DNA from 3 places in the Planctobacterium sp. R6 genome. Region 2 is predicted to be linked to each of the others. Evidence: predicted binding sites of a transcription regulator. Region 2 holds the regulator's gene; each other region holds the start of a gene.
What was found. Region 2 encodes MetJ, which represses methionine synthesis genes. Its sites were predicted from a motif close to TAGACGTCTAGACGTCTA; they were not measured.
Positions count from the first base shown of each region.

Region 1: serA (phosphoglycerate dehydrogenase) is a predicted target of MetJ. The motif match lies at 6,502-6,519, and genes of this name have one in related genera.
Region 3: metA (homoserine O-succinyltransferase MetA) is a predicted target of MetJ. The motif match lies at 10,576-10,593, and genes of this name have one in related genera.

Region 1 is NZ_JBVTQY010000074.1:821-8,555, forward strand. Features, by position in the region: gene AC0J20_RS22760 (methyltransferase) at 1-532, opposite strand, end outside; gene AC0J20_RS22765 (bifunctional diguanylate cyclase/phosphodiesterase) at 565-2,922, opposite strand; gene AC0J20_RS22770 (oxidoreductase) at 2,999-4,054, opposite strand; gene purU (formyltetrahydrofolate deformylase) at 4,277-5,140, shown strand; gene serA (phosphoglycerate dehydrogenase) at 5,194-6,423, opposite strand; gene rpiA (ribose-5-phosphate isomerase RpiA) at 6,585-7,241, opposite strand; gene AC0J20_RS22790 (5-formyltetrahydrofolate cyclo-ligase) at 7,310-7,735, opposite strand, start outside.
Region 2 is NZ_JBVTQY010000031.1:29,394-41,167, reverse strand. Features, by position in the region: gene AC0J20_RS17285 (adenylosuccinate synthase) at 1-788, shown strand, start outside; gene AC0J20_RS17280 (aldehyde dehydrogenase family protein) at 846-2,231, shown strand; gene AC0J20_RS17275 (VOC family protein) at 2,249-2,665, shown strand; gene AC0J20_RS17270 (VOC family protein) at 2,688-3,089, opposite strand; gene AC0J20_RS17265 (hypothetical protein) at 3,094-3,240, opposite strand; gene fadA (acetyl-CoA C-acyltransferase FadA) at 3,380-4,543, opposite strand; gene fadB (fatty acid oxidation complex subunit alpha FadB) at 4,556-6,706, opposite strand; gene AC0J20_RS17250 (transglycosylase SLT domain-containing protein) at 6,951-8,882, shown strand; gene pepQ (Xaa-Pro dipeptidase) at 9,014-10,333, shown strand; gene metJ (met regulon transcriptional regulator MetJ) at 10,386-10,703, opposite strand; gene metF (methylenetetrahydrofolate reductase) at 10,855-11,736, shown strand.
Region 3 is NZ_JBVTQY010000006.1:23,667-35,440, forward strand. Features, by position in the region: gene AC0J20_RS05800 (wax ester/triacylglycerol synthase domain-containing protein) at 1-536, shown strand, start outside; gene AC0J20_RS05805 (hypothetical protein) at 819-1,088, shown strand; gene AC0J20_RS05810 (hypothetical protein) at 1,279-1,701, shown strand; gene AC0J20_RS05815 (helix-turn-helix transcriptional regulator) at 1,698-1,892, shown strand; gene AC0J20_RS05820 (hypothetical protein) at 1,834-2,799, opposite strand; gene AC0J20_RS05825 (Csu type fimbrial protein) at 3,038-3,532, opposite strand; gene AC0J20_RS05830 (hypothetical protein) at 3,671-4,399, opposite strand; gene AC0J20_RS05835 (M23 family metallopeptidase) at 4,813-5,658, shown strand; gene AC0J20_RS05840 (M20/M25/M40 family metallo-hydrolase) at 5,737-7,047, shown strand; gene AC0J20_RS05845 (hypothetical protein) at 7,095-7,457, opposite strand; gene AC0J20_RS05850 (sulfotransferase) at 7,591-8,604, shown strand; gene AC0J20_RS05855 (MOSC domain-containing protein) at 8,591-9,424, opposite strand; gene AC0J20_RS05860 (GlxA family transcriptional regulator) at 9,506-10,471, opposite strand; gene metA (homoserine O-succinyltransferase MetA) at 10,669-11,598, shown strand; gene AC0J20_RS05870 (homocysteine S-methyltransferase family protein) at 11,680-11,774, shown strand, end outside.

The sequences.
Region 1 (7,735 bases), on a different contig from region 2:
GCTCAATGGCATATAGCTTGTGCCCGGTTATTAAAGCGGCTGTGCGGCCAAGGTGAGACTTTCCTGCGCACCAATCTACCAGTTCTGCAACTGATGCTTTCACTTTTTCGGATGGATGTCCTGGTAAAAGTTTTCCAGGTAAAGGTTCATGCAATTGTGTATTTTGCGATGGGTGTCTTTGTAAAAAATCGCTTAAAAAAGCGGTGATTTGCTGCCATTTTTTGCCAGGGACACCTACATCAGCGAATTTTGGAGCTTGTATGGACTGGTGGTGCACTGGTAACCGGATAGCATCCAGTATTTCGCTGTAACCCGGTAGCGTTTGACTGATAAAGTGATGAAGTGCAGTGGCTGACGATTCCAGTCTGCATAGCTCTTCATCATCAATTGTTAACAGTTGTTCATAGAGTACCGGATAGTGACTGCTCCACTTTGGCGACGTTTCCTGAAAAACCGAATCCCGCCACAAAATAGCAAAATCATCAAGCAACCTGGTAAGTTGCATAAAGCGTTCAGTATGGGATAGTGCCATTAACGTCAACTCTCGGCCGTCGTTCGGCGAGGCTAACCCCGGAAATACTCATTAGCGTCAAAGCTTACCAGCCACTCACTGAATTTATCCGCAGGCAACGGCCGGCTCATGTAAAAGCCCTGCGCTTTGGTACAACCTACTTCCTGTAAAAAGTTTAGCGTATCACCATCTTCCACCCCTTCAGCAACCGTTTTTAGTCCCAGATTTTGGGCTAAAGACATCAGGGTACGAACCATGATTTTATCATCTTCACTTTTCGCCAGATCCAACACAAAAGCCTTATCGATTTTAAGCTCATCTACCGGCATTTTCTTCAACTGGGCCATCGAAGAGTAACCGGTTCCGAAATCATCGATGGAGAGGGTGATTCCCATGCGTCTGAGTGTGTTCAGGGCTTTTAAAGCACTTTCTGGATCAGACATTACCGCACTTTCAGTCACTTCCAGGGTCAGCATGGAATTGTCTACGTCAAACTCTGACATCAATTCAGCGACGTAGGTGGGCAGCTTCATATCCACCAAATCAATAGCGGAAATATTCACCGCCATGCCAACTTCAAAGCCCTGTTGTTGCCATTGTTTGTATTGCTGAAAGGCGATCCGCAACGCCCAATGGGTGACATCGCGAATGGCACCAGTTTGTTCAGCTAAAGGAATAAACTCATCGGGAGGGATAAAGCCATGCACCGGATGAATCCAGCGAATCAGACATTCTGCCGTGGTAATTTTGCGCTCAGCAATGGCCAGTTTAGGCTGATAAAACAACTGCAACTGACCTTCTGCCAATGCCCCTCGTAGTTCCGACATCAGACTGAGGCGTTGCACCGAATACTTATTGAGTTTGTCCTGATAAATTGCATAAGGGAAATGTTTACCTTTGCAACTGTAAAGCGCAATATCGGCACACTGTAATAAACCTTCCGTTGAATCAGCATCGTTTGGATAGGTGGCTACCCCCATGCTGACATCTACGTCCAGAGTGAGTTGCTCAATCACAAATGGTCGATCGAATAACCCTGAAAAGTTCTCTGCAACGGCTTTGGGATCCTGCCCACTGACATCTTCAACCACTATGGCAAATTCGTCGCCACCAATGTGGGCGATAAAAACCCCTTCATAAGCAAAGGCTTTTAACCGATTAGCAATTTCTTTCAGTAATTGATCACCTGCCTCGTGCCCGATGGTGTCGTTTATTTCTTTGAATCGGTCAAGATCCATCATCAGGACCGCTGATGGACGCTCCGGATTGCTTTTAATCAGTTGTGTCAGGTGATTTTTGAATTGGTTGCGATTGGGCAACAAGGTCAGGGTGTCATAATATGCCAGATGTTGGATTTCCTGTTCACGTTGCCTGATACCTTCCTGCATCGAATGGATGGCATCAGACAGTGACTCCACTTCGTTGGTACTGGCTTTGGGAAATTCCTGCACATAATTGCCCTGACGGATCTTGTTGGCAACACCTACCAGGCGAGTAACCGGGCGGGTAATGCCGTTTGAAAGTAACATGGCGGCCACCAGTGCCATCGCTGCGGCGATAACCAGAATCAGGATGAGTTGCACCAATAAACTGTTGTAAGACAGGTACGCTTTGTCCTCTATTGTGCTAAGCACCAGCTCCATGGGTAATCCGCGCCAGCTGCCCAAATCACTGGCAATATAAATCCATTGGCTCAGTGCTCCGTTAAATTGGTTGAGCTGCCCATTGGTTAATATGGTCTGTTGCACCAGTTCGCTGGCAAATTCAGGCTCATGGGTTGTGGCTATCAATTGATTTTTCGCCCCGATAAACATCAGACTGATATCCAGGTCAGTCAGGCTGGCGAGACGCTCGTTAAACAGGTTTTCTGCAAGCACCCCCATCAACACCCAGGCATTAATATTACGAGAGCTTTCTACAAACTTAACCGGCATCGCGCGTAACAGGTAAAGTTTACCTTCAACACTGTGCCAATGAATGCCATCGGTTAAAAAGTCCCGCGCATCAATATTGAGATCTTTTACCGGTAGTTCCGGGTTAGAGGTTATCGTACGGCCGTCTTTGTTCTGCACCCAGGCAAGGTCAGCCCCCGCTCTGGCCTGAAAGTTAACCAGTGCTGACAGTAAACTGGCGGTGTCATCATCGCTGGTGGCTACCAACTGTTTAAAACTAAAATCTTTACTCAGGGTATTGAGCGCATCCCGCAACGAGACAGAGCGGTTTAAAATCTTATCTTCAACCACACTGGCGGAGGTTTGCGCATAAGACATCAACTGTCCGGTACTGTGGGTATAGGTGGCCGACTGCACTGTGTATAAGGTGACAATCACTACGATGCTGAGTACCAGCAGGAAATTAAGCAAAATTCGGGTTCTGAGGGAGTTAAAGCCCTTTAGTGTTGTTTTTGTCATAGCGAGGTTTAGCTATTACCAGTGTTCCGATATCTGAATGAGTTAATTACAACATACAATTGTGTCTGGCGGTACGTTATTCTTCCCGGAACTGCCTGACTTTAATCGTTTTGCCCTGTTCCTGACTCAACATCCCCAGTTGTAGAAAGCGAGCTACTTCAATGGCCGCGTCAACAGAAACCGGCGGTGTTGCGTCATAGCGAATGCTGTCAACGACCTGTTGGTAAAATTGCGGATAGGCACCCGGTAGTGTGGCGATACGTTGGCTGCATATCAAGCCCTGATCGCTTTCCTTGTAGAGCACGCCATAGTTTGCTTCATCGTCTATACCATAGTTGTCATCAGTGATGGCGAGACCTGCTTTGAGCTGATTTTCCTGAACATCCATTTCATATTTTACCAGTGTTCCTTTATTCCCCTGAACGTGAAACCGTTGCACAGGCGCCGCATTGTGGTTGCTGGCTCGCAGGTGGACTTCTTTGTCTTTGTAATGGAGCTGAACATGAAAATAATCAGTGGTATTGGAATTGGGGCGTGTTGCAAGCAAGCGCGCAGTGATGGCTTCGGGAATGCCAAATAACAGAAAGGTCTGGTCAAGCAAGTGCGGACCCAAATCATACCAGATGCCATTGCCGGGACCAGCTTTTTCTTTCCATTTGTCCGTCGGTTCAGGGCGGAATCGGTCAAAATGAGATTCAAAAAGCTTAACCTTGCCCAGGCGATTCTCTTTGATGAGATGGGCGACGGTCTGAAAATCACCATCCCAACGGCGATTGTGAAACGGAAATAACCGCACATCATGCTCTTCCGCTTCGTGCTGCATGGCCTGAACTTCCTTTTGCAATAGCGCTACCGGTTTTTCTATAACCACGTGCCTTGAGGCTTTTAGGGCTTGCATCGCGATGGGGTAGTGAAATTCATTCGGTGTGGTGATAACTACTAAATCTGCATCAGAGTCTGCTAAAAGTTGTTGGTAATTGGCATAACACCGGGCCTCAGGAACCAGGTTTGCAACCAATTCCGGTTTTGAGCTGGCAACGGCGGTAATTTGTAGTTGCGACTGATGTCGAATCAAAGGCAGGTGCAGGTTTTGTGCAACACTACCGAACCCAATTAAAGCAACCTTTATCATTAATTATCTCTGCATCCAAAAGTGAGTTAACTGAATGGTACACGTTATCAGGTTGCTGCGCGACGCGGATTTTAACCATAAATCGATTAGGTAAAGGTCGATTGTGTGTATTACTCGTGCTTTTTTCTGAAACTACTTTCAGAAAGCCTGTCTGGCTATTATGCTGTGATAATCAAGGTAATCAGTAGTGAACAGGTTCACAGAAATCACAAAGCTAAGAGAATGGCAATACGTGCAATATTAGTGGTATCAGGGCCACTACAGGAAGGAGTCGCCGCTGCTCTGACTCAGTTCGTTTACAATAATAAAGGCAATATCACCGATTTTGATCAATACGTGGATGTTGAAGCGGTGCCGCGCATGTTTTTTGCCAGAATGGAATGGGAGTTAGATGCGTTTCTTATTGCTAAGGAAGACATTATTGCTGCGTTAAGACAGGAGCTGGATGGTCGCTTTCATCTGGAGCTGGATCTGCGAATTTTGGATAAACCACTGAAAATGGCCATTATGGTAACTAAGCAATTGCCTTGTTTTTATGGCATGTTGGCTAAAATACTGTCTCACGAATGGAACGCTGAAGCCACCCTGGTACTCAGTAACCGCACCGATATGGAAGTGGATGCCAAACGTTTTGATTTGCCTTTCTATCATCTGCCCATTACACCGGAAACCCGCGTAGCACAGGGAGAAAAGGCACTGGCTTTATTCGATGAACACAATATTGATGTGGTGGTACTGGCTAAATATATGCAAATTATACCGCCTAATGTGCTGTCCAGATGGACCGGCAGAATGATCAATATTCATCATTCTATGTTACCCGCATTTGTGGGAGCCAGGCCGTACCATCAGGCCAGAGAGTACGGTGTAAAGTTTATCGGGGCGACAGCGCACTATGTGACCGAAGAGCTGGATGAAGGCCCAATTATTATGCAAAACGTAAAACCCATCACGCATCGTCAGACGGCAGATGAACTGGTGAATATGGGGAAATCAATTGAAACCGAAACGCTGTTGAGGGCGGTAGAGCTGCATTTACAACACAGAATAGCCATCTCTGGTCGACGCTCGATAATTTTCGATTAAGTAACGATAACGAATAGCAGAATTAAAACGGGAGGCAAGTGCCTCCCGTTTTTTTAGTGCAGAATGCGGGTTTTGATGGTGCCTTCGATAGACTGCAACGCCTGGAAAGCATCTTCGGCGTGGTCAGTCTCCACATCAATAACCACATAACCGATGTTTTCGTTGGTTTGCAGATACTGTGCAGCGATGTTCACACCCAGTTGCGTGAATGCCTGGTTGATTTGCGTCAGCACACCTGGTGCATTTTTGTGAATGTGCAACAACCTTGAACGACCAATATGTTCAGGCAGAGAAACTTCAGGGAAGTTAACCGCAGAAAGCGTGGAGCCGTTGTCGCTGTATTTTGCAATCTTGCCGGCAACTTCTTTTCCGATGTTTTCCTGAGCTTCCTGAGTGCTGCCGCCCACGTGCGGAGTCAGGATCACGTTCTCAAACTCTCTCAGAGGCGATACAAATTCTTCATTGTTAGATTTTGGCTCAATCGGGAATACATCGATGGCTGCGCCGCCTAACTTTTTGGTTTTCATCGCGTCTGCCAGGGCGTCGATATCCACCACTGTGCCGCGTGAAGCATTGATAAGGATGGCTCCCTGTTTCATTACTTCCAGCTCAGCCGCGCCAATCATATTCTTGGTTTGCGGTGTTTCCGGCACATGTAAAGAAACCACATCAGAGGTTTTAAGCAGCTCAGTCAGCGAGGCCACCTGTACTGCATTGCCCAGTACCAGCTTATCCTCGATGTCGTAAAAGCGGACGTTCATTCCCAAATGCTCAGCCAGAATGGAAAGCTGGGTGCCTATGTGACCATAGCCAATAATACCCAGGGTTTTACCTCTGGCCTCATAGGAGCCCACGGCACTTTTGTCCCAACCGCCCTGATGGGCCAGCGCATTTTTAGCCGGAATACCCCGGAGCAGGAGGATGATTTCACCTAATACCAATTCCGCGACCGAGCGGGTATTGGAGAAGGGCGCATTAAACACCGGAATACCGCGAATTTGCGTTGCGTTTAAGTCCACCTGATTGGTACCGATGCAGAAACAACCTACCGCCACTAATTTTGAAGCGGCAGCCACAACGTCTTCGGTGAGCTGGGTTCTGGAGCGGATACCAATAAAATGTACATCGGCCACTTTCTCAATCAGCTCAGCTTCCGGCAGGGAAGTTTTCAGGTACTCAATGTTGCTGTAGCCCTGATTTTTCAGGGTTTCAAGGGCACTTTGGTGCACACCTTCTAACAACAGGATCTTAATCTTATCTTTGGGAAGCGAAACTTTACTCATGATCACAATACCTTGAAACTTGAAAATCTGGGAAACAGGCAAGGCCTGAACGGGTCCGTTAATCCACTATCGGGGAGATAGAAGTCTGGACGTCTAAATGGGTTGCGCAACAATAGCAAATTGTGTGCGAACTGCAAGCGTTTATTTAGCGTCCAATCCATTTATTTTATAGTGACTACGCCTTGCTCCGTGCCTACCAAAACTACATTGGCACCGCGCTTTGCAAACAGGCCATTGGTGACAACGCCCACGATGCCATTAATTTGTTTTTCCAGTTCCACCGGATCGAGGATTTTAAGGTTATGAACATCTAAAATCACATTGCCGTTATCCGTGATCACGCCTTCCCGATACACAGGATCGCCACCCAGTTTTAACAGTTCCCGGGCCACATAGGAACGCGCCATTGGGATCACTTCCACAGGTAAAGGGAACTTGCCTAGCATAGGCACCTGTTTACTGTCATCAATGATACAAATGAATTGATCGGCCACTGCGGCAACGATTTTTTCGCGGGTGAGGGCGGCACCACCACCTTTGATCATGTGTTTGTGTTCAGTGATTTCGTCGGCACCATCCACATAAATTTCAATATTACCCACACTGTTCAGGTCAACAACCTCAATCCCCAGCGCTTTAAGGCGCTTTGTACTCTCTTCTGAACTGGAAACCGCCGCCTGAATGTCGTTTTTAATATCCGCCAGGCCGTCAATAAAATAATTAACGGTAGAGCCTGTGCCTACACCTATGATGCTGTCAGGTTGAACATAAGAAAGGGCGGCTGCGGCCGCTTCGCGTTTTTTTTGGTCCTGGGTCATGATTTCTGCTACTTGTGATTTGGATTGCGTAAATTATACCTGGATTCAAATGACAGCACAGTGCTGTTTCAGCATTTTATAATTCTGTTTGGTGTGACAATCATATGCAGTGGAATATCCCAATTCTGAAAGGGCAGTGCGTCAACCTGCTGACAATCGTGTGCCAGGCCTATGAGCCTGATACCGGTTGCACTTTTTAGTGAGGCCAGCGTGCGATCATAATATCCGCCACCCATACCCAGGCGATTGCCATTTAAATCAAAGCCAACTAAAGGGGTGAAAATTACCTTGTGCTGAAGCAGCGGCACAACATTTGTTACCTCGCATTTGGGCTCAGCGATGCCATATTTGTTGTGTTGCATTGCACTGTTATGCTGATAGCGCAAAAACAGCAGATGGCCCCTGGTGAAGGGGTGAAGTACGGGTAAGGAGGTAGAGAGCCCGATATTCCAACAATACTGAATCAGAGGCGCGGGATTTAGCTCTCCGTCATT
Region 2 (11,774 bases):
TTGCGCTGCAGCATTATTACAAAGCTGAGCCTGTCAGTTACGACAAAGTTTTACAGGAAGTGTTGGCCATTGCGGATATTTTAAAATCCATGGTGGTAGACGTTACCGATCTGCTGGACAAAGCGCGTCTGGAAGGTAAGAAAATCATGTTCGAAGGTGCCCAGGGCACGTTGCTGGACATCGACCACGGTACTTATCCTTATGTTACCTCATCCAATACTACGGTAGGTGGTGTTGCCACAGGTGCCGGTTTTGGTCCGTTACATCTGGATTATGTGCTGGGTATCGTTAAAGCCTACACCACTCGAGTGGGCTCTGGTCCGTTTCCTACGGAGTTAGACGATGCCGTGGGTGAACATCTGGGCGTTAAAGGTCACGAATTTGGGGCCACCACAGGCCGTAAACGCCGCACCGGTTGGTTTGATGCCGTAGCCATGAAGCGTGCAGTGCAAATTAACTCTATATCTGGTTTCTGTCTGACTAAGTTAGACGTATTGGATGGCCTGGAAGAGCTGAAGATTTGTGTCGGTTATAAAGATGCTGACGGCAATATCAAAGATGTGCCTCCGATGGCGGCCGATGGCTATGAAGCCGTTACTCCTGTGTATGAATCCATGCCGGGCTGGTCAGATAATACTTTCGGTGCAAAAACAATTGACGCACTACCCCAAGCGGCGAAAGATTACATTAAACGCATTGAAGAAGTGACAGGTGTGCCGGTACATATAGTCTCTACCGGACCTGACAGAAATGAGACCATCATTTTAACTCATCCTTATGATGCCTAATTAAAAAAGCCGCTTGTTAGCGGCTTTTTGCTCTAAGTTGGTTTTTCAGGAGCTACGATGGACGCGAAAACGTTAAATACCATTCCCGATATAGTAAATCGCCTGCGCAATACCTATGCCACAGGTAAGACTCGCTCGTTGCAATGGCGTATTCAGCAACTGCAGCAAGTGAAGAAGATGACACTGGATAACGAAGATAAAATTCGTGACGCCTTACTGGCCGATCTGGGCAAGTGTCAGCTTGAAGCCTGGAGTGCTGAAATTTCCTATATTGCTACGGAAGTGGACCATACCATTAAGCACCTGAAAAAATGGATGAAACCTCGCAAAGTCAAAACGCCCTTAGTGGCTATGCCCGGTAAGAGCTACATTCAACCAGAACCTCTGGGTGTGGCTTTGATTATTGGTGCCTGGAATTATCCCTGGCAACTGGTAATTGCCCCTTATGTCGCTGCGCTGTCTGCCGGTAACTGTGCCATTTTAAAGCCTTCTGAATTGGCAGCGAATACGTCAAAGCTTATGGCGGAACTGGTACCCAGATATCTGGACGGCGACGCAGTAGCGGTGGTCGAAGGGGGGGTAGAAGAATCTACAGCGCTGTTGCAACAGCGCTTTGATCACATCCTGTATACCGGTGGCGAAGCTGTCGGTAAAGTGGTTATGCGAGCGGCGGCTGAGCATCTCACACCGGTGACGTTAGAGCTGGGAGGAAAAAGTCCCTGCATCGTGGATAAAAGCGCCAATCTGGATGTATCTGTTGCCCGCATTGCCTGGTGTAAGTGGATGAATGCCGGGCAAACCTGTGTCGCACCTGATTATGTGCTGGTGGATGAGAGTGTAAAAGAGACTTTTATCGCTAAGTTGCAGCAAAAAATGCAGGAATTTTATGGCGAAGATGCCAGTAAAAGTGCCGATTATGCGCGTATAATCAATCAGCGTCACTGGTCGAGGATCATGGGCTTGCTGGATGGGCAGACGGTGTTGTCGGGCGGCGTGGGTGACCAGGACAGTCGTTTTATTGCACCAACCCTGGTCGCTGAACCGGATCCGGAGTCACCGCTCATGCAGCAGGAAATTTTTGGTCCGATCCTACCCATTTTGACTTATCGCAAGCTCGATGAAGCCGTGCATTTTATCAATCAGCGGCCTAAACCTCTGGCCATGTACATATTTAGTAAAGATAAATCCGTTTCTCAAAGCGTACTGCAACAAACCAGTGCTGGTAGCGTTTGTGTGAATGACGGCATGATGTTTATGACCAACCAGGACCTGCCGTTTGGCGGAGTCGGTACCAGCGGCATGGGCAGTTATTGTGGTCAGGCGGGTTTTGACACCTTCAGTCATTTAAAAGCGGTGATGGAGCGTAGCTTCGCCTTGGATGTAGATGTCCGTTATCCACCCTACACCGATAAAAAGCTTAAAATGTTAAAAATGCTGTCCTGAGTAGTAAAGGTAAAACTATGCTGAACCCGTTTCATCTTGCCATTCCTGTCCACGATTTAGAGGCCGCTGAGAGCTTCTATGGGGAGATTCTGGGCTGTGAAAAAGGACGCTCTTCCAGCAACTGGATCGACTGGAACTTTTGGGGCCACCAGTTGGTGACTCACTTAGACAGAAGTATGCAACTCAACGAAACCATTAATCTGGTGGACGGCAAGGACATTGGCGTCCCGCATTTTGGATTAGTGCTGGATTGGGACGACTGGCAGGCACTGCAGACTCGCCTTAAGACTAAGCAGGTACCATTTGTTCTGGAACCCTACATCCGCTTTGCCGGAAAACCAGGCGAACAAGGCACTTTTTTTATTAAAGACCCCTCCGGCAATCGCCTGGAGTTTAAATCGTTTAAAGACCAGGCCTATTTGTTTGCCACTTAATTTTTTAACGAATTTGGCGCGATTATTCGTACCACTTTAGTCCTTTGTAAGGATTATGTTTTAAAGCATCCAGACGCTGTTGCAGATCACCACAATGTATCTCTAACTTGTGGCCATCAGGGTCCAGAAAATACAGGGAGTCTCCTTCGCTGCGATTATCTTGCCAGGTGCCGAATCCCGCCGCTAAGATACTTTGTTTCAGGCCGTCAAACTGCCCCTCGGTAACTGAAAAGGCCAGATGGGAGTAATCTTGTGAGGGCTTGGCTTGCCCCAGAGACAAGCACAACCAAATCCCGGGTGATGAAAGATAAGCCCCCTTATCCCAACTGACTTCAGGTTTAAACCCAAGTACATCGCTGTAAAATTGCAGGGAAGTATCCAGACAATTCACCGAAAAGGTGATGTGATTTATTCCTGTAAGCATAACGTTAGCTTATTGCCGCATTGAAGCCCTGAACAAATCCATCAATAAAAGCTACAACAAAACTGCTCAGGTTGTTGAATGAGGCAACAATCAGTAAGAATGCCATCAGAAAATAAACCATTTTTCGCTGTGTTACGGTGAGTGTTTTCATTGTGTTACGTACCATTGGAAAGACCATAAGATGCAAGTTACAGCAGAAGATAATGTAATTCACCTGTACTAAAGTACAGTTTTTCAGCAGGCATAAAAAAGGGCAACCTAAGTTGCCCTTTGCTGTGGAAACGGTTTATTTAGACCCGTTCAAAGATGGTGGCGATACCTTGTCCTAAACCAATACACATGGTGGCCAGGCCGACAGATTTGTCATTGGCTTCCATCAGATTGATTAAGGTAGTGCTGATACGCGCACCGGAACAACCCAGTGGGTGACCTAGTGCAATAGCACCACCATTGAGGTTAACCATCTCGTCGTAGTTATCCATCAGGCCCAGTGCCTTGATACAGGACAGGGCTTGTGCTGCGAACGCTTCGTTAAACTCTGCCAGTTCAATATCTTTGATATCCATACCGGCGCGTTTAAGTGCCTTTTGAGTGGCAGGTACCGGGCCGTAACCCATGATTGCCGCATCACAACCCGCCACACCCATAGCGCGGATTTTCACTCTGGGTGTTAGGCCCAATGCTTTGGCTTTATCAGCAGACATTACCAACATGGCTGAGGCACCGTCTGAGATCGCAGAAGAGGTACCGGCGGTTACCGTACCATTAGCTGGATCAAATACCGGGCGCAGGCCTCCGAGTGTTTCCACTGTGGTTTCCGGACGGATTACTTCATCATGGGTGACGCTTACCAGAGCGCCATTGGCATCGTGGCCTTCAGTGGCAACGATTTCGTTGTCCCAGCGGCCTTCTAACGCTGCAGCGTGGGCTTTCTGATGAGAGCGGGCACCAAAGGCATCCTGTTGTTCACGGGAAATACCATTTTGTTTGCCTAACAGCTCGGCAGTTAAGCCCATGCTACCTGAGGCCTTGGCAGTGTATTTTGCCAGGCCTGGGTGGAAGTCTACGTTAAAGTTCATAGGCACGTGGCCCATGTGTTCAACACCACCAATCAGGTACACATCGCCAGCACCTGTCATGATACCGCGTGTTGCATCGTGCAGTGCCTGCATAGAAGAACCGCACAGACGGTTAACCGTGACTGCTGCCACGTGACGCGGAATGTCAGTTAACAATTGTGCGTTACGGGCGACGTTAAAGCCCTGTTCTTTGGTTTGCTGTACGCAACCCCAGATAATGTCTTCGATATCAGCCGGATCTAAGGCCGGATTTCTGGCTAACAGTGAATTCATCAGATGAGCTGATAAGGTTTCAGCACGAACGTTTCTGAATACACCGCCTTTAGAGCGCCCCATAGGGGTACGAATGCAATCTACTATTACTACTTCTTTCATGATAGTTCCCCCTTATCCGCAGTATTTCTGGTTGTTTTTGGCCATTTCGCGAGTGCCTTCAGTCACCTGATACACTTCACCCAGGTGGGCAAACTTGTCTGCCAGTGCCACAAAGTTGGCAACACCCATGGTATCGATGTAGCGGAAAATGCCGCCTCTGAACGGCGGGAAGCCCAGGCCGTAAAGCAGGGCCATGTCGGCCTCAGCGGCGGAATCTACAATGCCTTCTTCCAGGCAGCGAATGGCTTCATTGGCCATTGGGATCATCAGACGTGCAATGATTTCGTCAGCTTCAAAGTCTCGCTTGTCAGCCACATGCGCGCTCATCAATTCGTAAGCTTCTTCCGCTGGCGTTTTTTGCGGTTTACCGCGCTTATCCAGACCGTGGTTGTAGAAGCCTTTCTGGTTCTTCTGACCATAGCGCTCCGCTTTATACAGCAGGGTCACTGGGTCGTTATCCACTTTCTTCATGCGCTCAGGGAAACCGTCAGCCATAACATCTGCGGCGTGGTCGGCGGTGTCGATACCCACAACGTCAAGCAGATAAGCCGGGCCCATTGGCCAACCGAAGATTTTTTCCATTACTTTATCGACTGCTACGAAGTCAGCACCGTCCAGCAGTAACTTGCTGAAGCCGGCAAAATAAGGGAATAACACGCGATTCACTAAAAAGCCCGGGCAGTCGTTGACCACAATCGGGGTTTTACCCATTTTCAGGGTCATGGCCACCACGTTGGCGATGGTTTCATCCGTGGTCTTCTCCCCGCGAATGATTTCCACCAACGGCATTCTGTGGACCGGATTGAAAAAGTGCATACCGCAGAAACGCTCCGGGTTTTCCAGGTTTTCTGCCAGTGCGTTAATAGAAATCGTCGAGGTGTTGGAACAAATGATGGCATCTTTGGCCACGGTCTGTTCGGTTTCTTTTAATACGATCCCTTTAACTTTGGGGTTTTCCACTACAGCTTCGATGACGATATCAACGTTTTCCAGCGCCTTGTAGTCCAGAGTTGGTACGATGTTGTTCAGAGTCGCCGCCATTTTCTTGCTGTTGACTTTGCCTCGCTGCATACCCTTATCGAGGATTTTGCTGGCTTCATCCAGACCCAGTTTTAATGCTGGCTCTGCGATGTCTTTCATGATGGTCTTGGTGCCTTTAACGGCAGACTGGTAGGCAATACCACCGCCCATGATACCAGCGCCCAGCACACCTGCCTGTTCAAAGGTTTTAGTGGCTTGTTTGGCCTGCTTTTTACCTTTGCCTTTTACTACCTGGTCTGCCAGGAAAATACCTACCTGGGCCGTAGCGGCCTCAGATTTGGCTAGTTTTACAAAGCCTTCGTTTTCCAGCTTCAACGCGCCTTCGCGATCCAAAGTAGCGGCTTTCTCAAGGGTTTCTACCACCATATGCGGTGCCGGGTAATGTTTACCTGCCTGCGCAAATACCATGCCTTTGGCAGTGGCGAAACTCATCATCATTTCGTTGCGATTCAGCTTCAGAGGCGATTTTTTCGCTGTGCGACGCGCCTGCCAGTCAATCTTTCCGGCGGCTGCATCGGCGGCCATCTGATTGGCAACCGCCACCAATAGCTCTGGTGCGGTAGCGGCATCAATCGCACCTTCATTCAGGGCTTTTTCCGCATTGCGGTCTTTACCTGTGGTCATCCACTCCATGGCGTTATCGGCACCGATAACCCGTGGCAAACGCACAGTACCACCAAAGCCAGGCATCAGGCCCAGTTTAACTTCTGGCAAGCCGATGGCGGCAGTGCTGTCTGCAACCCGCAGATCACAGGCCAGCGTCATTTCACAGCCACCGCCCAGCGCGAAGCCATTAATGGCGGCAACAGTAGGGAAGGGCAGATCTTCAAAACGGTCAAATACTTTGGAGGTATTGGCTACCCATTGCAGCAGCGTTTCTTCGGGCTCTGCAAATAAACCGGTGAACTCGGTAATATCGGCACCGACAATAAAGGTGGACTTGGCGGAACGCACCACGGCGGCTTTGATATCAGCGTTAGATTCTATGGCAGCACACAATTCATTTAATTCTGATACAGTTTGCTGGTCAAATTTGTTGACGGAGCCTTGCGCATTGAAAACAATATCTGCGATACCATTTTCATTCAGGCTGGCTTGTAGGCATTGGCCTTCAAATAACATTGGTTTCTCCTGTGCTTTTTCAGAGCCTTTAACCAGATTGAAACAAAAAATCACTGGCACGGTCTGATGTAGGGTGGCAACATTGTTGTTGAAGAAATGTTAAATTTCAACCTAAATTCAAACAATTGTTTGAATTTTTAATTTCATTTTGTTTCGAACGGTATAAAAGCCGTTACCTAAGGCCGCGAATTTGCTCGCAGTCTGAAGGCTAAAGATAGAGAGAATACGACAAAAAAGGTAGTCAATGCGTGCAATAAAACAGGGCGTTTTTTTACTTTCTGTATCGATGTTTTTACTGGTCTCTGTCAAAGGTGCAGCGCAGGCGGTTGCGCCTGAGCAGTTGCGGGAGTGGTTTGAACGTGCTGAACAAATCGCACACCGGCCAAATAGTAGTGAGTACAAACTACTAAAACAAAACCTCAAAGATTATCCGCTGTGGCCCTACGTTACCTACAAAACGCTGTTACGTTACCCCTATATTTCCAACGAAAATGCCATCGCGGAGTTTCTGACAGAATACGTAGACACGCCAATGGAACGTCCATTGCGCAAGAAATGGTTGCAACACCTCGCTCGTCAAAACCGCGACGATCTGTATTTAAAGTATTACGCCGAGGTGGGTGATACTGCGCTCTTGTGTCAACGCATCGCTTTCGATATTGCCAGACAGGGGCTGGACACCTATCTGGAAGAAATTCAGTCGCTGTGGTTGGTGGGAAAATCACAACCCAATGAATGTGATCCTTTGTTTGACCAATGGCGGGATGCCGGCAGAAGAAGTAAAGACATTGTATTACAGCGCATCGAGCTGGCCGCTGATGGCGGCAACAGCACCCTTATTCCCTATTTAAAGCGTTTGTTGCCGGAGTCAGAAAAATATCTGGCGGATTTGTGGTTGTCGGTGCGCCGTTCGCCCAGCATGCTATCGCGACAGTCGAAGTTTACCGGCGTACGCCCAGCTATTGAAACGCGCATTATTACCTATGGATTACGCCGTTTGATCTGGCGCGATCCGGAACTGGCACTGGAGACATGGCGGGATTATGCCCGTAAGTTCTCTTTCAGTGCAGAGCAAAAGCAAGCGATTACTGAGCGTTTTGCTATCGCTTTGGCCTCAAAAAATCACCCGCAGGCAGAAAGCTGGCTGGAAAAAGCCAGCGGCTTGCAGGAAGAAGACGTGTACCTCTGGCATTTAACTCACGTTTTGCGGGAGCAAAACTGGCACCATGCGCTGGAAGTACTGAGGGCTATCCCGGATGGCATGACCCAGGATCTGATTTTTCAGTATTGGGAAGCACGCTCCCTGGAGTTACTCGGCAATCAGGACGCTGCAAACAGATTGTTCACCCAGCTGGCGCAGAATCGTCATTATTATGGTTTTATGGCCAGCGGTAAGTTGGGCATGGAAGTGAATTTACAAAACCGCCCCTACCAACAACAGGAAACTCAGTTCAGGCAACTAATGGCCAAACCTGCTATGCAGCGCATAGTTGAGTTTATTCAACTGGAGCGCAAAACCTCAGCTCGTCGTGAATGGAATATGTTGATCCCGACGTTGCCTACTGAGCTTCAGCAACTGGCAGCTGCGCTCGCCAGTCAGTGGGACTGGCACGATCAGGCGATTCACGCCTTTTCCAACTCCGGTTATCTCGATGACGTAGAAAAACGATTTCCGTTGGCCTATAAATCGGATCTGATGGCCAGCGCAGAGCGCAATGACATCAGCCCGGCCTGGGCCTTTGCCATTGCCAGAAGAGAGAGTTCATTTAAACCGGATGCCCGTTCGGGAGCAGGTGCTTACGGGTTGATGCAGGTGCTGCCCAGTACCGTACAATACATGGAAAAGCGCAAAATTCGCGCCCGACAACTGTACGATGCGCAGTTCAATCTGGATATGGGCACTCAATATATGAATTACCTGATGCAGCGCATGGATAAAAATATTGTACTGGCGACAGCGTCTTATAACGCCGGCTGGCACCGGGTGAAAACCTGGGTGCCGGAAGGTCAGTCTATGGCAGCAGATATCTGGATTGAGAACATCCCATACCGGGAAACCCGCAATTACGTAAAGGCAGTGCTGGCTTATAAACAGATTTATCACCTGCTATTGGGCAATGAATATAATTACTTTAAAGATTATGCCCAGATGACAATAGGTGGAGCCGGAACCTGACAGTTAACCATATTTAATGGCAACGACTTTGGGCTGTAACATTTACACTCCGGAGATGGCGAGATACCATCATTTATTATTCCTCATTCGTTTCGTAGCAGAAGCTACCCTATAAGAAGGAGCCGCCTTTTATGTCAGAACTCAAAGCCCAATTTCAACAACACATCGCCGTGATGCAGGCACGTACCCGTGAGGCTTTGCAGCGCGAAGGGCTTGATGGCATTGTGATTCATTCCGGACAGGGCAAAATCAAGTTTCTGGACGACAATTATTATCCGTTCGCCGTTTCTCCCCTGTTTAAAGCCTGGCTGCCGGTGGTTGATAACCCCAACTGTTGGTTAATTCTGGATGGCGAATCAAAGCCGAAGCTGGTGTTTTATTTGCCGGTGGACTTCTGGCACAAAGTGCCTAAAGAGCCGAACGACTTCTGGACTGACGAATTCGATATCCATTTACTGGCGAAACCCAATGCGGTGGAAAAGTACCTGCCTTACGACAAAGCAAAGCACGCCTATCTCGGCGAATATCTGGAAGTGGCCAGTGCACTGGGATTTAGCAATGTTAATCCGGATCGGGTCTTACATTATCTGCACTATCATCGCGCTTACAAAACCGATTATGAAAAGTACTGTATGCGTGAGGCGAACAAGATCGCTATCCAGGGCCACCGGGCCGCAGAACAGGCGTTCAGAGCGGGCAAAAGCGAGCTGGATATTCATCTCGCCTACCTGGCAGCGACTCGCCATACCGATGAGCAATTGCCCTATCCCAGTATTATTGCCCTGAATGAAAATGCCGCCATCCTGCACAACAGCGTGCGGGATATCGACGCACCGCAACAGAGTCGTACTTTTTTAATTGACGCTGGTGCGCAATATCATGGCTATGCGGCAGATATCACCCGTACCTATGTTCAGCAGGATGGGGAGTTTGCTGATCTGATCCGGCACATGGATCAGGTAAACCTGGATCTGATTGATATGCTCAAACCCGGTATTGAATATGCGGATCTGCAATTTAAAGCCCACGAAAAGGTAGCGCAGTTGTTGTCAGATTTTGGCATCGTTAACCTGAGTGGCGCCGATACCCTGGAGCAAGGCATCGTTTCCACCTTTTTCCCGCATGGGATAGGTCACTTTTTGGGATTGCAGGTGCACGATGTAGGTGGGCACATGGCGGATGATCGCGGCACGGCTAAACCTTCACCTGAGGCACATCCGTTTTTGCGTTGCACACGCACAGTTGAAGCCGATCAGGTGTTTACGGTTGAGCCCGGCCTCTACTTTATTGATAGTCTGCTGGCGGATTTACGGAGCACCCCGGAATCTAAATATATCAACTGGGATAAAGTGGCAGAATTAAAACCTTACGGCGGAATTCGCATTGAAGATAATGTGATTGTCCACGCTGACAGAAATGAAAACATGACCCGTGAAGGGGGATTGAACTAAACGCTATGAGTTAGCGCAAGGAGTCGCTACGCGGCTCCTTCAATTTACCGGCTTAATCTTCATCCTCTTCAATTTCAATGCCTTTTTCTGCCATGATGCGTCTGGCTTCTTCCGGAATCTTATGGGCGTTTTCTTTGGTTAAATCATTGTCGTTGGGCAAAGGCTGCCCGGTAAACGCATGCAAAAAGGCTTCACACAATAATTCCGAATTAGTGGCGTGTTTCAGGTTGTTAACCTGGCGTCGGGTACGCTCGTCAGTGAGTACCTGCAATACCTTGAGCGGTATAGAAACCGTTATTTTTTTAACTTGTTCACTCTTTTTTCCGTGTTCTGCGTACGGATCTATATAGTTACCATTCCATTCTGCCATGGTGGGAAACCCTGTTAATGATTATGAGTCAGAAGCTTTAATTCTAATGACTCTGGGAAACTAATCAATATTAGATGGCTAAACTGCTTGACGTCCAGACGGTGTTTAATTACATTTAGCCATCTAAACGTCTAAATTGCTTAAGGTTAACATGGTTTCGTACGCGCAGGGCATAGATGCTCTTAATCAGACTTTGTCTGAAATCAAAAATATTCAGGTGTCTTTTGAGTTTTTCCCACCTAAAACTGAAGCCATGCAACAAACTCTCTGGAATTCTGTAGAGCGCTTAGCGCCGCTTAATCCCAAGTTTATGTCAGTTACCTATGGTGCTAACAGTGGTGAGCGGGATCGCACTCACGAAGTGGTTAAGCGCATTCAAAACGAAAAGGGTATCAATGCAGCCCCGCATTTAACCTGTGTGGACGCTTCACGGGAAGAACTGGTGCAAATTGCGCAGGATTACTGGGAGTCGGGCATTCGTCGGATTGTGGCGCTGCGAGGCGATTTACCCGAAGGCTCAACTGAGCACCGCTCCTACGCGGTTGATTTGGTGAAATTACTCAAGGAAGTGGCTGACTTTGACATTTCTGTGGCAGCCTATCCGGAAACCCATCCCGATGCCCCTAATTCGCAATTTGATTTGCTTAATCTGAAACGCAAGGCTGAAGCCGGTGCAACTCAGGCTATCACTCAGTTTTTCTTCGACGCCGAGGTGTTTTTGCGTTTCAGAGATCGCGCCGCAGCCGCCGGTATTGATATCGATATCGTGCCGGGTATCCTGCCGGTAACCAATTATAAAACCTTGTTACGCTTCGCCGGTTTTACCAATGTACATGTGCCTAACTGGCTGCATCACATGTTTGAAGGTCTGGACGATGATGATCAGACTACCCGCAACCTGCTAGGCGCCAGCATTGCCATGGATACGGTAAAAGTGCTGGCAAAAGAAGGTGTGAAAGATTTTCACTTTTATACCCTGAACCGCAGTGAATTGAGTTACGCCATCTGTCATATGCTGGGCGTGCGCGGTTAACCAGGCTACACTGTCAAAAATTTTCGATTTTTGAGTGT
Region 3 (11,774 bases), on a different contig from region 2:
TATTGCGGCTGCGCCAAATTATTGAAAACCATCGGGTCGTAAAGCTGGCTGCAAAGCGTGCCCATTCAGGAGCATTCAGTTATTACACTGTGCTGATTCAAACCTTTGCCTTGCTGTTTGAAGTATTGCGCATGTCGTCACTGGTGAAGCCCATTGCCAATATTCTGATATCCAACGTCCCGGGTCCGGCAGAAACCCGTTATTTTGGTGATGCAAAATTGTTGGCTGTCTACCCCATTTCTACGATTGTTCCCGGCGGCGGTGTGAACATCACCTTATTGACCTACAACAACATAGCCAATGTGGGAATTGTTTGCTGCGATACCAATATCAAGAGTCTGGAAAGCATGGCGCTGTACTTCAATGATGCGTTTGAACTGCTGGAGAAAGCCATTGATGATCCAACCCTGACAATTGAAGACATCGGTGAACGTATCGTTGATATGCCCAGGACTCTGGTGGACGATGACCCTTACAAGCACGATGATGATGATGAGCATCATGAAACCCGGCCTCAATTGGAAAAATCAGCCTGATAACCGATTACAGACAACAGAGAGCCACCTAAGGGTGGCTTTTTTGAATACAGTTAACGGTCGAAAATCAACAGCGCGATGAATCAGCGAATACAAACGTTCAATTATCCTGCATTTTGTGCTGTTTATCGATTCATCGAGGATACCCTTTAACTGGTAGCATTTACCGCGATTTCCCTTCTTTTTCTGGATAATATTTAAGCATCTGAAACAGGCATTCTGTCGATATGTTGCCTGTGTGTTTCACCACAAATTTGTTTTGTCCTCAGTTGGAGAAAAGTTATGAAAAAGGGTTTAAAAAGCGTTTTGTCAGTTTTCACCGGGTGTTTTTTGGTCGCAGCGTCCTTAAGCGCAAGTGCTACTGTTACCCTGGATAATGTCACAGACTATTATTTGTATGGCACCCTAATTGAAACAGAGTTTGAAATAGACAACCATGTTGCACAGCAAATTAACCAATCTTCTGAAACGGTATTGGTGTCAGAGCCAATATTGCTGGTTGCAGAAGAGGTAAGCAACGGCGTAGAGGTTGCTTATTCTTCAGCTGAATGACGTGTTGTTACCTACCGGGTAAGGATCTCAGGCAATGATGTTGCAGTCATTGCCTGTTTACACCACACAAAATCGCAAATTTGTTAGCTACGCTTGTCTAAAAGTAAAATAAGCTTGACATGGTGGTTTCCTAAGGTTTATGCTTTTTGAGGTAAAGTTTGTTTTACATATTATCAAAGAGAGTAGACTTATGAAGCAAAGCAAAACGGCGAGCTCACGCCTGGATGAGCGTTTAAAACAGGGTTCTAAAACCATTTTTTTCTGGACGTTGGCGTGGTTAATTTGTACCGCACTGTTAGCTTTTGGGCCCAAGCTGATCTGGAATTTTAATATCCCCATTACGCTGAGTGTTGTCGCACTTAACATCATTGCCGGAGTACGCATGTTGTGGGTTAACAAACAACATCTGGCACAAATGGACGAGTTACAGCGCAAGATTCATATGAATGCCATGGCCGTGTCTTTGGGGCTGACCATGATATTTGGTTCGTTGTATGGCTTGTTAGAGCCTGCCGGTCTGCTGGATCACACGCCAAATCCCGGCAATATATTGTTTGTGATGGGGATTAGTTATTTGGTGTCAGTCGTGCTGAATAACAGGAAGTATTCATGAAGAATCGACTGAAAGTTCTAAGGGCTGAGCGCGACTGGACTCAGGCTGATCTGGCGCAGGCATTGGATGTCTCCAGGCAAACCATTAACGCCATAGAAAAAGGCAAGTTTGATCCCAGTTTGCCTCTGGCGTTTAAGGTTGCAAGACTGTTTCAAATGCCGATTGAGTCGATATTTCAGGAAGAGACTTAGTGCTTATCTGTTGCTGTAATACCGTATTCCGTGTGAAGTTGACGGGCTGGAGCCAGAGTGTTTCATCTTTGGTTTCCAGTCCATCCGGTAAATAGGGGTTTGCTATCTCCAACAGGCGCACATTGTCAGTGTGTTGCAACGGGAATACGTGACGAGTGAGTTCGTGTTGCTGCATGTGGGCAGTGATGGCACCTTTTTGCGCCAGCTTTTTCATGCCCTGTTGTAGCTTTTCTGCCAATTCAGAGGAGGATTTAGCCACGTAGAAAAACACGGCAAATGGATAGTGCAGTAGTAGTGGATCATAGCTTTGAAAATCAGGATATTGGGCGGAACGCATTTGCACTTCTTTCGTGTAATCGTGGTAGCCACGTGGAAAATAGTCACAACGCTCGGCATCCAACATTTTAAACAGATCCTCGTAAACAGTAGACGTCGTAACTTTGAGACGGGCATTTTGTAAGATTTTAGTGTCTGGCCAATAGGTTCCCTGACAGGCGGTCAATGATCTCAATTGTGTCAGGTTTTCTATGGCATCAAATACCGAACGATTTTTTTGGTGGATAATGAACTTGCGAAACCCAATCAATCCTCTGCTGGTGGGTACTGTTACAGGGAGCACATGTCGGGACAAGGATTTGTCAGCGCCAAACCAGTAGACATCAATTAGATTGTGTTTACTCATTTCCGCCAGTACGCGCTTTTCGCTGCTGAAGGGGATTTCTGTCAGCGTATAATGGTCAGCTTGGCTACTTTCTGCCAACGCCAGACGCAGCAATTTGGTGTGATAGTCGTGAGAAATATCCAGAGACGAACGGGGACCGGGGATCCGTATTTCACTTGCGTCAGGCGAATTTGCCCAAACTAAACTGCAAGATAACAACAAAAAACAGGCGATGAGGTAATGCATGACGCAGAGTATAGCCTGCTTTTTGTCTTTGAATAAAGCATGATGATCCTTGCGATACAATTTTGCAAACAGGCGCTGCCTGAAGGGTTCGTCATATAAGCGCTTTACTCGTTGTCACAGTCCTTACACTTATCCCTACAATCGGGTAGGTGAATAGAATAATCCAGATGCAGTTATCGAGAACCATCAGGCCTGTAGAACAAATTTTGTACAGCAAAGATCAGCGCGCTTATGTGATTTAATTAAATGATACGGTGACTTCTATGGTATCGCGATAGACACCGGCATACTCAAAACCGTTGATTTGAGGGGTGACTTTGATAACACGACCTTTATCCTTACCGGCAGTACCTGATCCTGTTCTTTGGGTTACGGTTTGGGGGCTGGTGAGGGAAAGATTGGCGGCGGTATTCGCAACTGTAAAAAGGTAGGGAATGCTGTCCCCGTTTTCACTGCGCAAGTATCCCCCGTTCAGCGAATTGTAAGTTGCCTGGGCATTGCTTTGTCCGGTGTTACACCAGATGAATACATTGTTGGTTCTTTGAGCCCGGGATGAACTCAGATCAAGATTCACGGCACGTTGTTTAACATTGTTTCGGACTTTGCAGGTGGGTTCAATGGTGCCACCCATTTCAATCCTGGTGCTGTTTTCATGTTGATTTGCTGCCATTGCCACAGGGAGATGCAGTACTGAGATTAGTACCAGCAACGGCATCAGAGTCTTGGGCAACATTCTACTATTCATCATTCCGGGTGTAATCAGGTCAAACACGTCATGAAAATGACGTTAATTCTTGCACAATTTAAATTTTGGGGACTAAAGCAAGGATAAGGCCAATATTACAAGTACCGGGAAAAGTCAGGAGGAGAATCAGGCCTCGCGATGGAAAATGAAATGCAACTGGCCGCGCTTTATCTGAACATCCTGGCCCATTTCAGCAAAAAGGCGTTCTTCAAAATCCTGTTCGTTTAACTGGTATTGCAGCTCTGAATCGTCATTCAGGCGGGCCACCACTTTTTCCAGTTCTGGCTTGTGGAAATCCAGTATTTTTTGCTTGTTTCCCAGCATATACAACGACAAATATTCCCTGGCATCGGTGTAGGTACCACTACTCAGTATATTCAGAGTGGTTTTCATGGTAGCCCCAAAAACCGAACGAATCGGGTGGGGGACCAATGCCGCTATCAATTGCCGGGTGTCTTTGAGTACTGAGTATTCATCCTGAACCAGAGTGATTTTGTTCACCTGAATATCTTTCAGGAATATGAGCTTTTTGTCTTTGTCATAGGCGGGCCAGGCTACACCTTCAATATCGACATGAGCCCGATAAATCGGATTGGCCATTGAATCTACATGCAGGGCACAAAACAGGTTGATAATGAAGTGATCGGCCAGTTGTGGCATGGCCACTTTGGCTCGCTGAATAAGCAACTCACCTTTTGCCCCTGGTACCGGAAAAGCAAAGGTTTCCGGCAGGTTTTGACTTAAGAGGTGATTGAGTTCGTCGGCTTCCATGGTGACCGATTTGATTCGACGCAATTTGATCATCCATCTGGCAAGCCATTGATGTAATTTGGTTTTATCTATCTTCAGTGCCATGTCTATGCGTAGGTAATTAAACTTTCTATCTTTTATCGGGCGCGAACAATTGCAATATCAGGGGCTTTTACTAAAGCGATTAAACGCCGGGCGTCCTGATTCAGCCATTATAGTTTGAAATTAACAGTAAAAGGTATGATTGCAACTGAAGATTGTAACTGCAATGTCTTTTGTGAATATCAGTAATGAGAGCTGGTTCACACAAATCGACTAATAAATATGCAGTTTGTTGCCGATACTTTAAGTAACGGTAGTTTACCGTTGTATGTGTGTTCCTATTAGGTGTGTTCCCTGGGCCGCTTCTCGTGAAGCGGTCTTTTTTCGTTTGCGGCAAAAATATTTGTTACACTTTGAATGAAACAATAATTCAGGGTGTCAGGTACTCTGATCAGGTGCCTGGTCGAATAGTTAAAATGAAGAACCTTGTTAGTTTAGTCTGTTTATTGCTTATCTGCAGTTGTCCGGTTACGGCGGCTTATAAATCATTTTGCAGTGATGATTGGGCCTGCGCAGGCGCGGAAAAGAATGCCTCAGGTGAAATAAACTATTGGATGGAAAACCAGAAGCCGTATCCCATCACAATGACCCTGACGGTCAGAACCTCCAATCTCAAGTCCATCACTGGTGAAGTGAAAAGAAAGTGGGAAATAACCAGAGTGATTGCGGGGCAGGAACGACTGCAGGTTTTGCAGTTGCGCAAAGTGCAGGACGACAAGCTGACACGTGATCGGTTCGAATTCGACTGGATACCCGGTGACAAGAATGCTCAACATGACGAGCAGTATCGTTATACCTTGCCTTTTGCGCCAAACCGGGATTACAGAGTCGTGCAGGGCTTTAACGGTAATTACAGCCACCGTGGTGCCTCCCGCTACGCACTGGATTTTGCTATGCCAATAGGATCGCCGATTCATGCCGCGCGTGCGGGTTTGGTCATCGACCTGGAGTCTGGAAACTGGCAGGGCGGAGCGTCTCGGCGATTCGCTAAATATGCCAATTATATTGTGCTATTGCACGATGATGGCACCACCGGTGAATACTATCATCTGAAGCAACATGGTGTAGCGGTATCCCTTGGCGAATCGGTGTCAGTGGGACAACTGCTTGGTTATTCGGGCAATACCGGATTCTCCTCTTTGCCACATTTACATTTTGCTGTCTACAAGGCACGCAGCCACGGTCAGTATCAGTCGTTGCCCATCCAGTTTAACCGCCCTTTAAACACCTGGAAACGAAGAGGACTGGGTTTGTCTGACTAGTGAAGGGCTGAGGCTTAAACTTGTTATTTGGCAGACAGCTGATAGGCTTAATGGCACAATAAAAAAACACTGACTGCCATGATCCGAACCTCATTTTTAAGTCTATTCTTGCTGGCCTGTTCCTGTTGTAGCCTTGCCTTTGCCACAGAAGAAAGCACGGAACAATCGATATTGCAACTCATCGAATCTTACCAACCTGAAGCCCGAAAACTATTGAAAGAATCGGTGCTAATCAATAGTGGTACTATGAATTTTGAAGGCGTGCGGGAGGTAGCCAAACACCTGCAAACCGCCTATGCGGAAGCCGGTTTCGAAACCCGCTGGATAGATGGCAGTGGTTTTGGGCGGGCCGGACACCTGACTGCGCAAATGGGAACGCAGGGGGTGAAGTTCCTACTCATTGGCCACCTGGATACTGTTTTTGCGAAAAATAGTGGGTTTCAGCACTATGAGGTGATTGATGAACATCATCACAAAGGGCCCGGTATCACCGATATGAAGGGTGGCAACATTATCATGCTGCAAATCGTAAAGGCGTTACAAGCCAGTGGGGCACTCAGTAATATGCAGGTCAGGGTTGTGCTGACCGGTGATGAAGAGAAAAGCGGAGAGCCGCTCAGCGCGGCCAGAGCAGAATTGATTGCTGCGGCCAAATGGGCTGATGTGGCAATCGGGTTTGAAGACGGCGACAGTGACCCAACAACCGCCGTGATTTCGCGCCGTGGTGCGATAAGCTGGACACTGGACGTGAAGGGGCGTCCGGCACATTCTTCCCAAATATTCAGAGAAGGTTACGGCGATGGAGCGATTTATGAAGCCGCCAGAATCCTGAACACTTTTAGGGAAAGGTTGTCCGTGATGCCTAATCTGACCTTTAATCCAGGCATTATCGTCGGTGGCACCAAAAGTCACATTGGCGAAGATGCTAACGCTACTGCATTTGGCAAGGGTAATGTCATTGCACAAACTGTGCAGGCAAAAGGCGATTTGCGGGCATTAAGTCCGGAGCAAGTGGATATGGCTAAAAATACCATGCTGGCTATTGTGCAGCAAAACCTCCCCGAGACCAGTGCAAACCTGATATTCGAAGACGGGTATCCGCCATTGGCTCCCACACAGGGCAATAAAAAGCTGTTAAGTCTGTTTAATCAAATTAGTCAGGAACTGGACTACGGTGAAGTGGTGGCGGTAAATCCCCGAAATGCCGGTGCGGCTGATATTTCCTTTACCTCTGGCCACGTAAAAATGGCAATTGATGGCCTGGGGCTGATGGGCGACGGTGGTCACACCTTCAATGAAGTTGCGGATATGCGCACCTTTGAACAAAACATGAAGCGTGCAGCGCTGTTGATGTATCGCGTTGCGAATACGCCTGGCTTTGTGGATTGATTTGGCGCAATTTAAGCGTTGAAAAGTGCCTTAATATGCCCTGGTGATTACCAGGGCCACTCGCCACGAATTACATTGAGTCCGCGCCCTGAGATATCCAGTGCCTGTAGCGAAAAGTCTTTTTTGTTGTGGACCATTTCCAGATAAGGGAAAAACCATTTGATTCTGTCTTTAAAGTGTTCGTTGAGATATCTGTGATAATGCTCGAGTGCGCCGCTTGCGGAAACCGGTAAGTTGCCGCCATAGTCACCTCCTACCCGGAAAGGGAACTCCAGGCTGATGGGGCAAAATGCAAACCCCTCAGCCTTTTCATAAATCAGAACGATATAATTGATCCCGTCCAGAATGGCTTCCTTGTGCCAGGTAGGAAGGGCTTTTGATGGAGCAGATTTTGTTTTACCGGGCATCATTAAATACTCCAGTTTGAATAGATTAAGTTTAGCGTTTTTTTGACACCAGGTCGGTTAAAAATGAAGAAAAATGAAAACTTCTTAATTGTTGGCTAAATGCACAATGTCTGCGCAATTCTGTGTCAGGTTTGTTATGCGTTTAAGACAACAGGATTTTCGGGTGAATGAGTCGGCCTGGCAAGTAAACACAAGCAACGCGGAGCACAACCGCTTTCTAAATCTGGCAGATGTGCAACAAGATTTGGCACAATGTGATTCGTTTCAGCACCTGATTATCTGTGGCTTACCAAAATGTGGCTCATCTTTACTTCTGAATTTACTGGATAATCACAACCAGTTAAGTGTATTTCCCGACGAGTTACGTTTTATGGACGCGGGTTGCCAAAACATGCGCAATGTCGATGCCCTGGTGAAGTTACTGCAAAGTTATCATATCCGGCAACCTCTAAGTTGTTTGGCAAGCCTGGATGATTTCCCTGAACATCGAGGTTCCAGATCCTGGTTGCGCGAAGATGTTCGTTTTAATTTTGAATTGTTCAGTGACGCCATAGTCAGCTATTTTGGCAAAGCAAATACTGCTGAGCAGCGTTACTTTGCCTGTTTTTTGGCATTGGCGTGGGCCAGGCAGCAGCAACAACTGCTGATGACAAACAAGCCAGTACTGGTTTCAAACTCGCTCAATAATGAGCTGTACATGTTCAGCTGGCAACGAATGTTGCAATCTCGTGTGCGGTTTTTGTGGTGTATTCGAAACCCTTTTGAGCAGTATCTGAGTTTGCTAAAGACGGCTGCAAAATACGGACAAAAGCCTTTGCCGGTAGCGCTGTTTTGTCAGTGGCTAAAAGGGCGTTATGATCTGCTACCTTCACACGCTGAAAATGTATTTATTCTGCGTTACGAAGATTTAATTAATAACAGCCTAAATACCGCGAATAAAATTGCCAACTTCCTGAACATCGAATTCCAATCGACTATGCTACAGCCCTCGCAAAATGGCGTAGCCTGCACCGGACGTTCTTCCCGAGGTATTGATCGAAACGGGATTTATCACAACCCTGAATTAGCAAAATTGCAACTGGACAGCAATACGCTAACTGTCCTTGATACGGAACTTGATGTGATATTGCGGCGCTTTAATTACCGGTGAGTATCTGCAACGATTGACCGACAACCAGGGTACCAGTGTCTTTGTTGGGCAAATGGGCATGTTGCCCGAAGTAGGGCAGCTTTTTATCACCTACCTTAAAGCGTTCCATCAATGTTTGCAGTGGTTGTCCGGGCGTGGCTACTACGCCTCTTTGCTGGTCTACCGAGGTCATAGGGCAGCGTTGGCACGGGCCGATCATCGCAAAATCTAATGAGTCGGCGCGCAGGTTCTGCCACTGATATTCCTGCCAGGGCTGTGTATCTGCAAGGATTATATTGGCGCGAAAGCGGTCCATGGGCATGGGTTGAGGAAGATGTTGGTTTAGATCAGACAAAGACGCTTCGCAGGTGATTAAGAATGGACAGGCATCCGCCAGTTTTAACGTTGATTCCTGATTCTCCAGATATCTAGTGGCGACCAGGCGCTCTGCGTTATTATTAAATCTCACCAGTCGCAACTTTCCACCGCGAAATTCGCCTAACACCTGAGTTAACCAGTCACTTACTGCCTGCGATTCTTCTATACCTTCCACGGTATCTTTCCATATTTGCCAAAGCGCCGTGGGAGTTTTGGGGTCTTGTGTTACTTCAATCGTGCCATGGTACTCATGACTAAGACTCAACTGGCCATGTACGAAGTGGGTTTTTATCGTGGCCATAGCCGGGATTTGTCGCTGTGTAACAAACTTACCTGAATTGTCCGCAATCATCCATTGCCGGTCGCCTTCCAGCCCGGTCGGAAGTACATTAACCTGAGACAGGCTAATACCGGCCAGGGATTTTACCGGATAGATGTAGAGGGCTGAAATGCTCGCGTTCATTGAAATATCCTTAGGGCCTTTTGGCCATGAGTGCATGATTGTTATAAAAAAAATAAAGGGGTTTTACATTGCAAAACAGCGCTACAGGCTCTGACTAAAATACTGTCTCCAAAGGTCCGGCTCTATACCGTATTTGCGTTTAAAAGCGCGCCCGAAACTATCACTGGACTGGTAACCTACCTGAAACGCGACACTTTTTATACTCTTAGAAGCATCACTCAGGAAAATTTTTGCCTGCTCCAGTTTGATGTGTTCCAGCCAGGCTCTGGCCGTCATTTGATAATGTTGTTGTACCAGGCGATTGAAGTGCCTGTCACTCATGGCGCATTGTGCCGCCAGATCAGTGACGCTGACAGGTTTATGCAGGTTGTCCTGCAACCACATGTACACTTTTTGCAAGCGATCGTTGTCAATGCTTTGAAATTTTAATGATTCTGAAAACTGACTTTGGTGCCCGGCGCGTTTAAAGTAAGTGACCAAATATTTAGCTGCCGATGTGGCCACACGTACCCCGTGGTCTTGTTCGATAATATGTAAAGCCAAATCAATACCACTTAATACGCCTGCGGATGAATAAAACCTGTCGTGTTGAATAAACAACCGGTCGGCATCCACGATTAAGTGGGGATAACGGTGTTTTAACTCTTCGGCAAAGTGCCAATGGGTAGTCACGGTTAACCCTCGTAACCGGGGCAGATCTGCCGCTAAAAACACGCCGGTACAAATACACACTATGCGTTTCCCCAGGTTACATTGCTCCTGCAGATAAGGCTGAATTAATGCCTTTGTGGCCTGTTGTCTTGCACCTGTTCCACCGGGAATCACCAGAGTATCAATGCTGGGCGCGTCGGCAAAAGTATAGTCGGCTTCAATCTGAATGCCGGTTTCACTTCTAATCTTTTTCCGGGGCGCAATAATACAGGATTCATAAAGTGGTTCAGCGTCAGCTTTGATGAGGTCAAAGCATTCCAGTGGCCCGACGAGGTCTAACAGCTGTATATCGTCGTAAGCCAAAAAGCCGATGCGATGTGGGCAGGGAGTTGTCATTTAGCGAGGATTTATATCTGACGGTGCCAAGACTATAGCAGGTTTAAATATGTCTCAAGTGTCTAATGTGCGACATTTTCAGACATTTTTCGGTTTTGGACGTCCAGATGTTTAGACGTAAAGATGTTGACAATGTGAGCTATTAAGGCACAATGCCGGAATCTAAGTCGATTTACTAAGAGGTTGAGACAAATACCATGCCCATTCGAGTACCTGCTGAATTACCTGCACAAGCTATTTTAGACAAAGAGAATATCTTTGTTATGGATAGTGAGCGCGCGGCTATGCAGGATATTCGACCGCTGGAAGTGGGGATTCTCAACCTGATGCCCAATAAAATTCAAACCGAAACACAACTTTGTCGGTTATTGTCCAACACGCCGCTACAAATCAACGTGGATTTAATCCGCATTGATAACCACGTCTCAAAGCACACACCGGCAGAGCACATGGACTCTTTCTATCAGAACTTTGATGATATTGCTGAAAAGCGCTATGACGGCCTGATTATCACCGGAGCCCCCGTGGCGTTGGTGGACTACGAAGAAATATCCTACTGGGATAAGATCACCACGGTGATGGATTGGGCACGCCGGCATGTGCAATCTACCCTCTATTTGTGTTGGGCCGCACATGCTGCCATGTACCATTTTTATGGTATTAATCGCCATATCCGTGAGGACAAGTTATTTGGGGTGTTTGAACACAAGGTTAATCAGCCGCTGGATGAATTGGTGCGGGGGTTTGACGGTCGTTTTTATGCACCTCATTCCCGCTATGGTAATATTCTGATTGAACAGTATGAATCTGTTCCCGAATTAGATGTGCTGGCCAGCTCGGATGACGCCGGGGCCTATATCGTGGCTTCAAAAGACAAACGTCAGGTGTTTTTAACTGGCCATCCGGAGTATGAGTTACATACCCTGAATGATGAATACACCCGCGATATCAGCGCTGGATTAGACACCGCAATCCCGTTAAATTACTTCGCGGAGCCAGAAAATCCGCAATCGGCGCCTGTCATGAGTTGGCGCAGTCATGGTACCTTGTTGTATACCAACTGGTTGAATTATTGTGTGTATCAGGTGACGCCATACGACCTGAACGAATTGAGTAGCCGCACATAGACATTGTCTGTTTTCTGAATGTCAGCCGCAGTGAACAACACACAGCTTGCTGATGAGCGAAATCGAGTGAATGAGTTTCATATGAGTAACAAAACCCAACAACTATTAGCCTTGCTGGCTGACAGGATATTAATCTTGGACGGCGCAATGGGAACTATGATCCAACGCCATAAGTT